DNA from 3 places in the Streptomyces sp. NPDC085460 genome. Region 3 is predicted to be linked to each of the others. Evidence: riboswitches for the same ligand, from Rfam matches in the RefSeq annotation. Region 3 holds a riboswitch; each other region holds the start of a gene.
What was found. Region 3 has a riboswitch for cobalamin ahead of ACIGHB_RS21325 (prenyltransferase/squalene oxidase repeat-containing protein). Riboswitches for the same ligand answer to the same signal wherever they lie in the genome.
Positions count from the first base shown of each region.

Region 1: linked by a shared signal. The riboswitch ahead of ACIGHB_RS26380 (ABC transporter substrate-binding protein) and the one ahead of ACIGHB_RS21325 (prenyltransferase/squalene oxidase repeat-containing protein) in region 3 are both predicted to bind cobalamin.
Region 2: linked by a shared signal. The riboswitch ahead of ACIGHB_RS12085 (energy-coupling factor ABC transporter permease) and the one ahead of ACIGHB_RS21325 (prenyltransferase/squalene oxidase repeat-containing protein) in region 3 are both predicted to bind cobalamin.

Region 1 is NZ_JBITTO010000010.1:179,075-181,952, reverse strand. Features, by position in the region: gene ACIGHB_RS26390 (amino acid permease) at 1-746, shown strand, start outside; gene ACIGHB_RS26385 (Mov34/MPN/PAD-1 family protein) at 823-1,248, shown strand; cobalamin riboswitch at 1,226-1,368, shown strand; gene ACIGHB_RS26380 (ABC transporter substrate-binding protein) at 1,408-2,382, shown strand; gene ACIGHB_RS26375 (iron ABC transporter permease) at 2,379-2,878, shown strand, end outside.
Region 2 is NZ_JBITTO010000004.1:222,660-225,537, reverse strand. Features, by position in the region: gene cbiQ (cobalt ECF transporter T component CbiQ) at 1-662, opposite strand, end outside; gene ACIGHB_RS12090 (energy-coupling factor ABC transporter substrate-binding protein) at 669-1,013, opposite strand; gene ACIGHB_RS12085 (energy-coupling factor ABC transporter permease) at 1,013-1,708, opposite strand; cobalamin riboswitch at 1,737-1,959, opposite strand; gene ACIGHB_RS12080 (PTS-dependent dihydroxyacetone kinase phosphotransferase subunit DhaM) at 2,121-2,528, opposite strand; gene dhaL (dihydroxyacetone kinase subunit DhaL) at 2,525-2,878, opposite strand, start outside.
Region 3 is NZ_JBITTO010000008.1:22,855-25,732, reverse strand. Features, by position in the region: gene ACIGHB_RS21330 (SCO2322 family protein) at 1-324, opposite strand, end outside; gene ACIGHB_RS21325 (prenyltransferase/squalene oxidase repeat-containing protein) at 321-1,577, opposite strand; cobalamin riboswitch at 1,653-1,793, opposite strand; gene ACIGHB_RS21320 (MBL fold metallo-hydrolase) at 1,820-2,857, opposite strand.

The DNA of each region.
Region 1 (2,878 bases), on a different contig from region 3:
TCGCCGTCGAGCTCGTCGGCGTCACCGCGGGCGAGTCCAAGGACCCGAAGACCGTCCTGCCCAAGGCCATCAACACCGTGCCGTGGCGCATCGCCGTCTTCTACGTCGGCGCCCTGATCATGATCCTGTCGGTCGTCCCGTGGACCGAGTTCCAGCCGGGCGTCTCCCCGTTCGTCGCCGCCTTCGAGAAGATGGGCCTCGGCGTCGGCGCCGCCATCGTCAACTTCGTCGTGCTGACGGCCGCGCTCTCCTCCTGCAACTCCGGCATGTACTCCACCGGCCGCATGCTGCGCGACCTCGCGCTCAACGGCCAGGGCCCGAAGGTCTTCACCCGGCTCACCAAGGGCGGCACCCCGCTCCTCGGCCTGACCTTCTCCGCCGCGCTCATGCTCGTCGGCGTCTGGATCAACTACGTCGCCCCGGGCAAGGCGTTCGAGTACGTCGTCTCCTTCGCCACCATCTCCGGCATGTGGGCCTGGATCATGATCCTGGTCAGCCAGATCCGCTACCGCCGCAAGTGCGACCGGGGCGAGCTCCCCGAGTCCACCTTCAAGGCCCCCGGCGCCCCCTGGACCAGCTGGTTCGCGCTCCTCTTCATCGGCATGGTCATCGTCATGATGGGCGTCGACGAGGGCGCCCGCGTCTCGCTGTACTGCGCCCCCGTCTGGGGCCTGATCCTCACCGTCTCCTACCTGGTGCTCAAGGCCCGCAACCCCGAGGGCGCCGCCTTCGTCAAGCGCTCCTGACCTGCACCGTCTCGGCATCCGGGCCGTTCCGTACCAGTCTTCGGTGCGGGGCGGCCCGTCTGCTTATCCTGTCGGCATGCTGACCATCACCCGGGACCTGTACGACCGGATCGTGGAACACGCCCGCGCGGACCACCCCGACGAAGCCTGCGGCGTCGTCGCCGGGCCGGCCGGCTCGGGCCGCCCCGAGCGGTTCATCCCGATGCTCAACGCCGCCCGCTCGCCCACCTTCTACGAGTTCGACTCCGCCGACCTCCTCAAGCTCTACCGCGAGATGGACGACCGGGACGAGGAACCCGTGATCATCTACCACTCGCACACGGCGACCGAGGCGTACCCGTCCCGCACCGACATCACCTACGCCAACGAGCCCGGCGCCCACTACGTGCTCGTCTCCACCGCCGACACCGACGCCGCCGGCCCCTTCCAGTTCCGCTCGTACACGATCGTCGAGGGCGTCGTGACCGAGGAGGACGTCAAGGTCGTCGAGGCGTACGAGTAGTCTGACCCCGACCTTCAGGGCGGCAGGAACCAGGAAGCCGGTGCGAGTCCGGCGCGGTCCCGCCACTGTGACCACACCCCGTGTGGGAGCCAGGAACTGACCTGCCGCCTTCTCACCACCGATCGGGGACGTGGAAATCCCCGGAGGAGGCCCTCCGCCATGACCCGGCGCCCCCGGCTGCTCGCCGCCACCGTCCTGCTGCCCCTGCTCGCCGCCTGCGCCGGCCCCGCGAGCACCCAGGACACCGCGAAGCCCGCCCCCGGCTTCCCCTACACCGTCACCAACTGCGGCGAGACCACCACCTTCGAGGCCCCGCCGAAGCGCGCGGTCACCATGAACCAGCACGTCACCGAGGTCCTCCTCGCCCTCGGCCTGGAGAAGTCCCTCGCCGGCACCGCCTACCTCGACGACGCGATCCTCCCCGCCTACAAGAAGGCGTACGACTCCGTCCCCGTCCTCTCCAAGGAGTACCCCTCCAAGGAGGCGCTGCTCGCCGCCAACCCCGACTTCGTCTACGGCGGCTACGCCTCCGCCTTCGACGCCAAGGACGGCCGCAGCCGCGACGACCTGGCCAAGGCCGGCATCACCACCCGCCTCAACGGCGAGTCCTGCCCGTCCGGCACCCCCACCGTCGACGACCTCTACCGCGAGGTCACCGAGGTCGGCCGCACCTTCGGCGTCCCCGACCGGGCCGAGAAGTGGAACAAGGAGGCCCGCGCCACCCTCGCCGCCACCGAGAAGCGCCTCGGCGGCCTCGACCCCGTCTCCGTCTTCGTCTACGACAGCGGCGACAAGACCGCCTTCACCGCCGGCGGCAAGGGCATCGGCAACGAGCTCATCAGCCGGGCCGGCGGCCGCAACGTCTTCGCCGACCTCCCCAAGGCGTTCGGCGACGCCGCCTGGGAGCAGGTCGTCGCCCGCAAGCCCGAGGTCATCGTCATCTACGACTACGGCTCCACCACCGTCGAGCAGAAGAAGCAGCGCCTCCTCGACGACCCCGCCCTCAAGGACGTCCCCGCCGTCAAGAACCGCCGCTTCGCCGTCATGCCCCTGTCCGACACCGTCCTGGGCGTCCGCGTCCCCGCCGCCGTCGACAAGCTCGCCGCCCAGCTCCACCCGGCCGCCGGCCGATGACCGCCGTCGCCGCCGCCCCCGCGCGTCCGGCGGCGGCGGCGCCCGGCCGGCGCCGCTTCGCCCTCGTCACGGCCGGGCTGCTCGCCGCCCTCGCGCTCGCCGTGGTCGGCTCCCTCGCGCTCGGCTCCGTACGGATCCCGCCCGGCCAGGTGCTCGACGCCCTCACCGGGCGCGCCGCCCCCTCCCCGTACCGCACCATCGTGCTCGACGTCCGGCTGCCCCGGGTCGTCCTCGGGACCGTCGTCGGCGCCGGGCTCGCGGTCGTCGGGACCGTCCTCCAGGCCCTCGTACGCAACCGGCTCGCCGACCCCTTCCTGCTCGGGATCTCCTCCGGGGCCTCCGCCGGCGCCGTCCTCGTCCTGGTCCTCGGCATCGGCGGCGGGCTCACCACCACCCTCGCGCTGCCCGCGGGCGCCTTCGCCGGGTCCCTCGTCGCCCTCGTCCTCGTCTACGCGCTGGCCCGCCGCGGCTCCACCATGACCGGCCCCCGGCTCGT
Region 2 (2,878 bases), on a different contig from region 3:
GGGGCCCCGGGCAGCAGCACCCGCAGCGTCCCGTCGTAGCCGCGCCCGGCGAGACCGGTCTGGAGCCGCCGCGCCCGGTCGAAGGCGCGGACGAACGAGGTCGCGCCGAGCCCGGCCAGCGACCGCCAGACGGCCGCCCGGGTCGTCGCCCCGAGCCGCGCCGCCTGCGCCTGCCGCACCTTGGCCTGCGCGTCGAGCAGCAGGAACACGATCCGGTACATCACCAGGGCCACGTCCACCACCGGCGCCGGCACCCCGGCCCTGACCAGGCGCGGCAGCACGTCCGACACCGGTGTGGTGAACGCGAACAGCAGCACCCCCAGTGAGGCCGAGGCCGTCCGCAGCAGCAGCTCCCCGGCGTGCGCCGGCCCGTCCGGGGCCCAGGCCACGACGCCGCCGGGGCCGCCCACCGCGAACAGCAGCGGGACGGCCCCGGTGACGCAGAAGCCCAGCGGGATCCGGAACGCCCGCCACAGCTGCCGGCCCGGCACACCGGCCGGGCCGAGCAGCACGGCGAGCGTGGCCGCCGCGACCAGGGGCGCGCCCGGCCACGGCGGCAGACACACCGCGCACAGGGTCAGACCGAGACCGAGCGCCGCCTTCTCCGCCGGATGGCGGCGGCGCCAGCGGCTGCTGTGCGCCGCCGCGTCGATCGGCAGCATCGGCGGTTACGCCTCCGCGCCGGGTGCGCCGCTCTCCTCGCGGGCCGCCGCCCGCTCCTCGCCCTGCCGACGGCCGCGCCGCACCCCGAAGTAGTACGCGAGGACACCGGCGCCCAGCGCCGCCTGGAGGGCGAAAAGCGCCGACTCGATCTCGCCGGACGGCGGCTCGTACAGCGGGCTGAACCACGGCTCGTAGTCCGGCTTGATCTCGGTGATCGCCGTCTCGGCCTCCGCGTCGGCGCCGGCGAACGGCTCCTCCTTGTGGTCGCCGAGCCCGAGCGCCAGCGGCACGACGGCGAGCACCGCCACGAGCGCGAGCAGCAGGGTGTTGATCTTCGCGTTCCGGCTCATCACGCCGCCGCCTCCTCGCGTCGCTTCGGCTCCGTCCGGGCGAGCACGCCCAGACGCAGCAGGTCACTCTTGCTGGCCTGCATGAGCAGCCGCACCACGAGGACGGTCAGCAGCCCCTCGCTCACGGCGAGCGGGATCTGCGTCACCGCGAAGATGGAGCCGAACTTCGCCAGCGAACCGGCGATGCCGCTGCCCGGGTCGGGGAAGGCGACGGCCAGCTGGACGCTGGTCACGCAGTAGGTGGACAGGTCGGCGACGAACGCGCCGAAGAAGACGCTCACCATCAGGGGCGCCCCGGACCGCTTCAGCAGCACGTAGGCGCCGTATCCCGCCCAGGGGCCGACGATCGCCATCGAGAAGACGTTCGCCCCCAGCGTGGTCAGCCCGCCGTGGGCGAGCAGCAGCGCCTGGAACAGGAGCGTGATGGTGCCGAGCACCGCCATGATCGGCGGCCGGAACAGTATGGCGCCCAGACCCGTACCCGTAGGATGGGAACAACTGCCCGTCACGGACGGCAGTTTGAGCGCGGACAGGACGAACGTGAAGGCGCCGGCGGCGCCGAGCAACAGCGTGGACTCGGGGTTGGCGCGCACCTCGCGGGTGAGCGCCCGGACGCCGTGGACGACGAACGGAGCCGATGCGACGCCCCAGGCGGCCGCATGGACGGGGGGCAGATACCCCTCGGCGATATGCATGATCGGGAGACCCTCTCCAGCACCTCGTGGATGGACAACGCGCCCTGGCCGGTCTCCTGGCTGACGGTCATGACGCCCGACTCCGCCTTCCCACCCCGCGACGGTCTCCCGCGGCGGAGCAGTGGCTTCCCCGAGGGGAAGGAGCCGGACCTCCCGATCACAGTGGCGAGGGCCGCACCGGTACTGCACCGGTTTCCCGAACACCAAGGCGCTGTGACATTAGTGTGTTGACCTGCTTCATCACAATGCGGGGTCGGTCACTCGCGCTCGGACATCCTCGCCGGGCCCGGTGGCGCGGGACCCGTTGTCAGACCCTCGCACTAGCGTGGAACGCGTCCTAGTGCTTGCTGCTGCTCGGACGAGGGCGCCCCGGCGGCGTGGAACCCAGCCGGGGCGGCCCCCTCTCCCCGTCTCAGACCTTGCGGTAGGCGTACGCCTCCGACGCCGCGGCCGTCACCGCGTCCAGGCCGCCGCCGGCGCTCGCCGTCACCAGGGCGGCCACCGCGCCCTCCACGAAGGGGGCGTCCACGAGCCGGGTGCCCTCCGGGAGTTCGTCGCCCTCCGCGAGGAGGGCCTTCACCGTCAGGACCGCGCTGCCCAGGTCCACCAGGACGGCCACGCCGGCCCCCGCGTCGACGTCCCTCGCCGCCGCGGCGATCAGCTCGGAGCTCGTACCGAGACCGCCGTCGGGCGTGCCGCCCGCCGCCGCGACCGGTGCCAGGTCGCCGCCGCCGGCGAGCCCCCGGGCCAGCTCCGCGACCGCCGCCGCCACGGCGGCACTGTGCGAGACGAGCACGATCCCGACCCTCGCCCCGCTCATCCGGCCGCCCCCTCCGCCGCCTCCTCCGCCGCCTCCGCCAGCGCGGCGAACAGCAGCGCCGAGGAGGTCGCCCCCGGGTCCTGGTGGCCGACCGACCGCTCGCCGAGGTAACTGGCCCGGCCCTTGCGGGCGCGCAGCGGGACCGTCGCGAGCGCGCCCTCGCCGGCCGCGGCGCGCGCCGCCGCGAAGGACTCGGGCAGCGCCGCCACGGCCGGGACCAGCGCGTCCAGCATCGTCTTGTCGCCCGGTACGGCCCCGCCGAGCTGCCCGACGGCGGCGACGCCGGCCGCGAGCGCGTCCGCGAGCTCGGCCCGCGTCACCGCGTCACCGTCGCCGAGCGCCTTGCCGGC
Region 3 (2,878 bases):
GAAGTCGACGACGACCGCGATCCGCTTCGTCCCGGGGGCCTTGTCGACGTCGGCGCAGACCGCGCCGAAGTCCGGCGCCGCGGTCGGCTTCGCCGCGTCGGCGGAGTCCTCGCTCAGGGCGAAGCGGAAGCCGATCGCCTCGCCGTCGGCGGGCCGGGCGGTCGCGGGGCCCTGGGTGGCGTAGGTCCACTTCCCCGCGTCGGTCTCCCAGTACGACCAGTACCGGTAGCCGGCGGCCTGGGCGGGGGCCGCCGCGCCGAGGGCGAGCAGCACCCCGGCCGTGCCGCAGGCCAGCGCGGCCGAGGCCCTCCTGCGGCGCGTCACTTCTTGCGGCCGCTCAGGAGGAAGCCGATGCCGACGCCGACGACCATGCCGATGCCGATGATCCACCAGACGTCGAAGCCGAGGAAGGAGTCGTCCTCCTCGTCCTCCGCGGCGGTGGCGGTGGTGTCGGGGGTCTTGGGCGTCGGGCCGGTCGCGTTCAGCGCCTCGACCAGGTCGACCTTGCCGAACTCGCGCGGGTCGGCCTCCATCGCGCGGGCGGCGAGGATCAGCTGCGCGTACGCGGCGGGGCCGGACTGCTTCGCCCACGGGGCCGCGTTCTGCTCCAGCCACTGGAGGGCGGGCTCCGCGAGCCGGGCGGTGCCGGCGGCGGCGAGGGCGACGACGGCGTCGGCGGTGTTGCCGAAGTCCGGCTTCGGCTCGGTGTCGGTGGCGCCCGGCAGCGGCGGGGTGGTCAGGTGCCCGGTCTGCACGAGCGCCTTCGCGAGGTAGGAGGCGCCGTTGAGGGCGGCCCGCTCGACGGTCGGCTCGGGGAGGTCGACGCAGGTCGGGGCCTGCGGCGGGGTGGCCTTCACGGCCGTGATGCCCTTGCCGAGCCCGGCGAGGGTGGCGGCGGCGGTCGCGTCCGCGTTGGCGAGCAGCTTGCCCGCCTTGTCCGGCTGGTACGCGAAGGCGCCGCCGTCCTCCTCGGAGCAGGGCAGCGCGAGCGCGAGCAGCGCGTCGTAGGGGGTGCGGCCCTGGGCGGAGGTGTACGAGCCGGGCTTGACGCCGGACGCGGCGAGGGCGCTGACGACGATGGAGGTCGAGTTGGCGTCGCTGGGGCCGCCGGGGGTGTAGCTCCAGCCGCCGTCCTTGTTCTGCACGCCGCGCAGCCAGCCGTAGCCGGTCTTGACCGCGGTGTCGATCTTCGTCGGGTCGGCGGCCTCGCGGCGGACCGCGCCGAGCGCCTGGAGGGCGACGGCGGTGGCGTTGGAGTCCCGCATGGTCGTGGCGTCGCAGGGCTTGGTGGTGTCCGCGCGGTACGAGGCGAAGGAGCCGTCGGAGCACTGCTGGCCGAGCAGCCAGTCCACGGCCTGGTCGGCCGGCTGGTAGCCGGTGGCGCGCTGGGCGAGGAAGGCGAGGGACTGGCGCCAGACGCCGTCGTAGGTCGGGTCGCCCTTGCCGTACAGGCCGGGCGGGAGCGCCGCGGCGGACGCGCTCGGCGAGGGGGCGGCGGTGGCGACGCCGGTCGCGGCGGTGCTGAGCACGGCTGCCGCTGCGGTGAGTGCGGCGGCGGCGCGGCGGACGCTGATCATGTGTGCCTCTCGTGCGGGCACCGGACCTCGGCGCCCCCGCGGGGCCCGCGTCCGGCGCCGTATTCCTCGACGGTGCCGGCGCTCACGTCCCGTGGCAGGGCGTTCCGACTCACCTGTTCTCGCGAACGGCTCACGGTTGCGGGTCAGTGCCGGAATCGCACCGGCTTTCCCCTGCTCGGGCATGAAGACGACCGGGCCACTCTACCGGCCCGTAGGTCCGCCTCCCCGGCGTGGGAGCCGCGTCACACCGCCACGTACGCCACCGGCTCGGTCCCGGTCAGGGCCTCCGCGCGGCCCAGCTTCACCAGGCGCCGGATGTGGGCCTCGGCCTCGCTGACGGCGATGTTGCGGGAGCCGTACGGGATGCGGTCCCAGGGCCGGTTCCACTCCATGCGCTCGGCCAGCTGCCAGGGGGTGAGGGGGACGGTGAGGAGGGCGAGGAGGCCGGAGAGCCGTTCCTCGTGGTGGTCGAGGAGCTCCCGGACCCGGCCGGCGGCGTCGGGGAAGGCGTGCTGGTGGGCGGGGAGGACCTCGGCGACACCGAGCCGGCCGATCCGCTCCAGGGAGTCGAGGTAGTCGCCGAGGGGGTCGGTGACCGTGGCGTCGTCGGGGTCCTCGTACAGGCCGATGTGCGGGGAGATCCCCGGCAGCAGGTGGTCGCCGGAGAAGAGCCGGCCGTGGCCGGGGAGTCCGCCGGGGTGCTTCTCCTCCAGGTGGAGGCAGACGTGGCCGGGGGTGTGGCCGGGGGTCCAGACGGCGCGGAGCCGGCGGCCCGCGAGGGCGAGGAGTTCGCCGGGGACGATGTCCCGGTCGGGCAGGGCGGCGCCGAGGCCGGGCAGGGTCCGCATCCGGCCGCCGGAGCGGGCGGCGCGCAGCGGCGCGAGGTGGTCCTCGGGCGCGCCGGCGGCGGCGAGCTTGCGGGCGAGGTAGTCGAGCCAGGTGCCGGGGTCGGACTCGCGGGTGCGGCGGACGACGGCGGTGTCGGCGGCGTGCATGGCGATCCAGGCGCCGGACTCCTCCCGGACGCGTCCGGAGAGGCCGTGGTGGTCGGGGTGGTGGTGGGTGATGACGACGCCGTGGATGTCTCCGGGGCCGAGCCCCAGCGCGCCGAGCCCGGCGGTGAGTTCGCTCCAGGAGTCGGGGTCGTCCCAGCCGGTGTCGACGAGGACCGGGCCCCGGTCGGTGTCGAGGACGTGGACGAGGGTGTGGCCGAGCGGGTTGTCGGGGATGGGCACGCGCAGCGACCAGACGCCACCGCCGTGCTCGGTCACCTGCGTCATGAGCGTCCTCGTCTCTCCGTG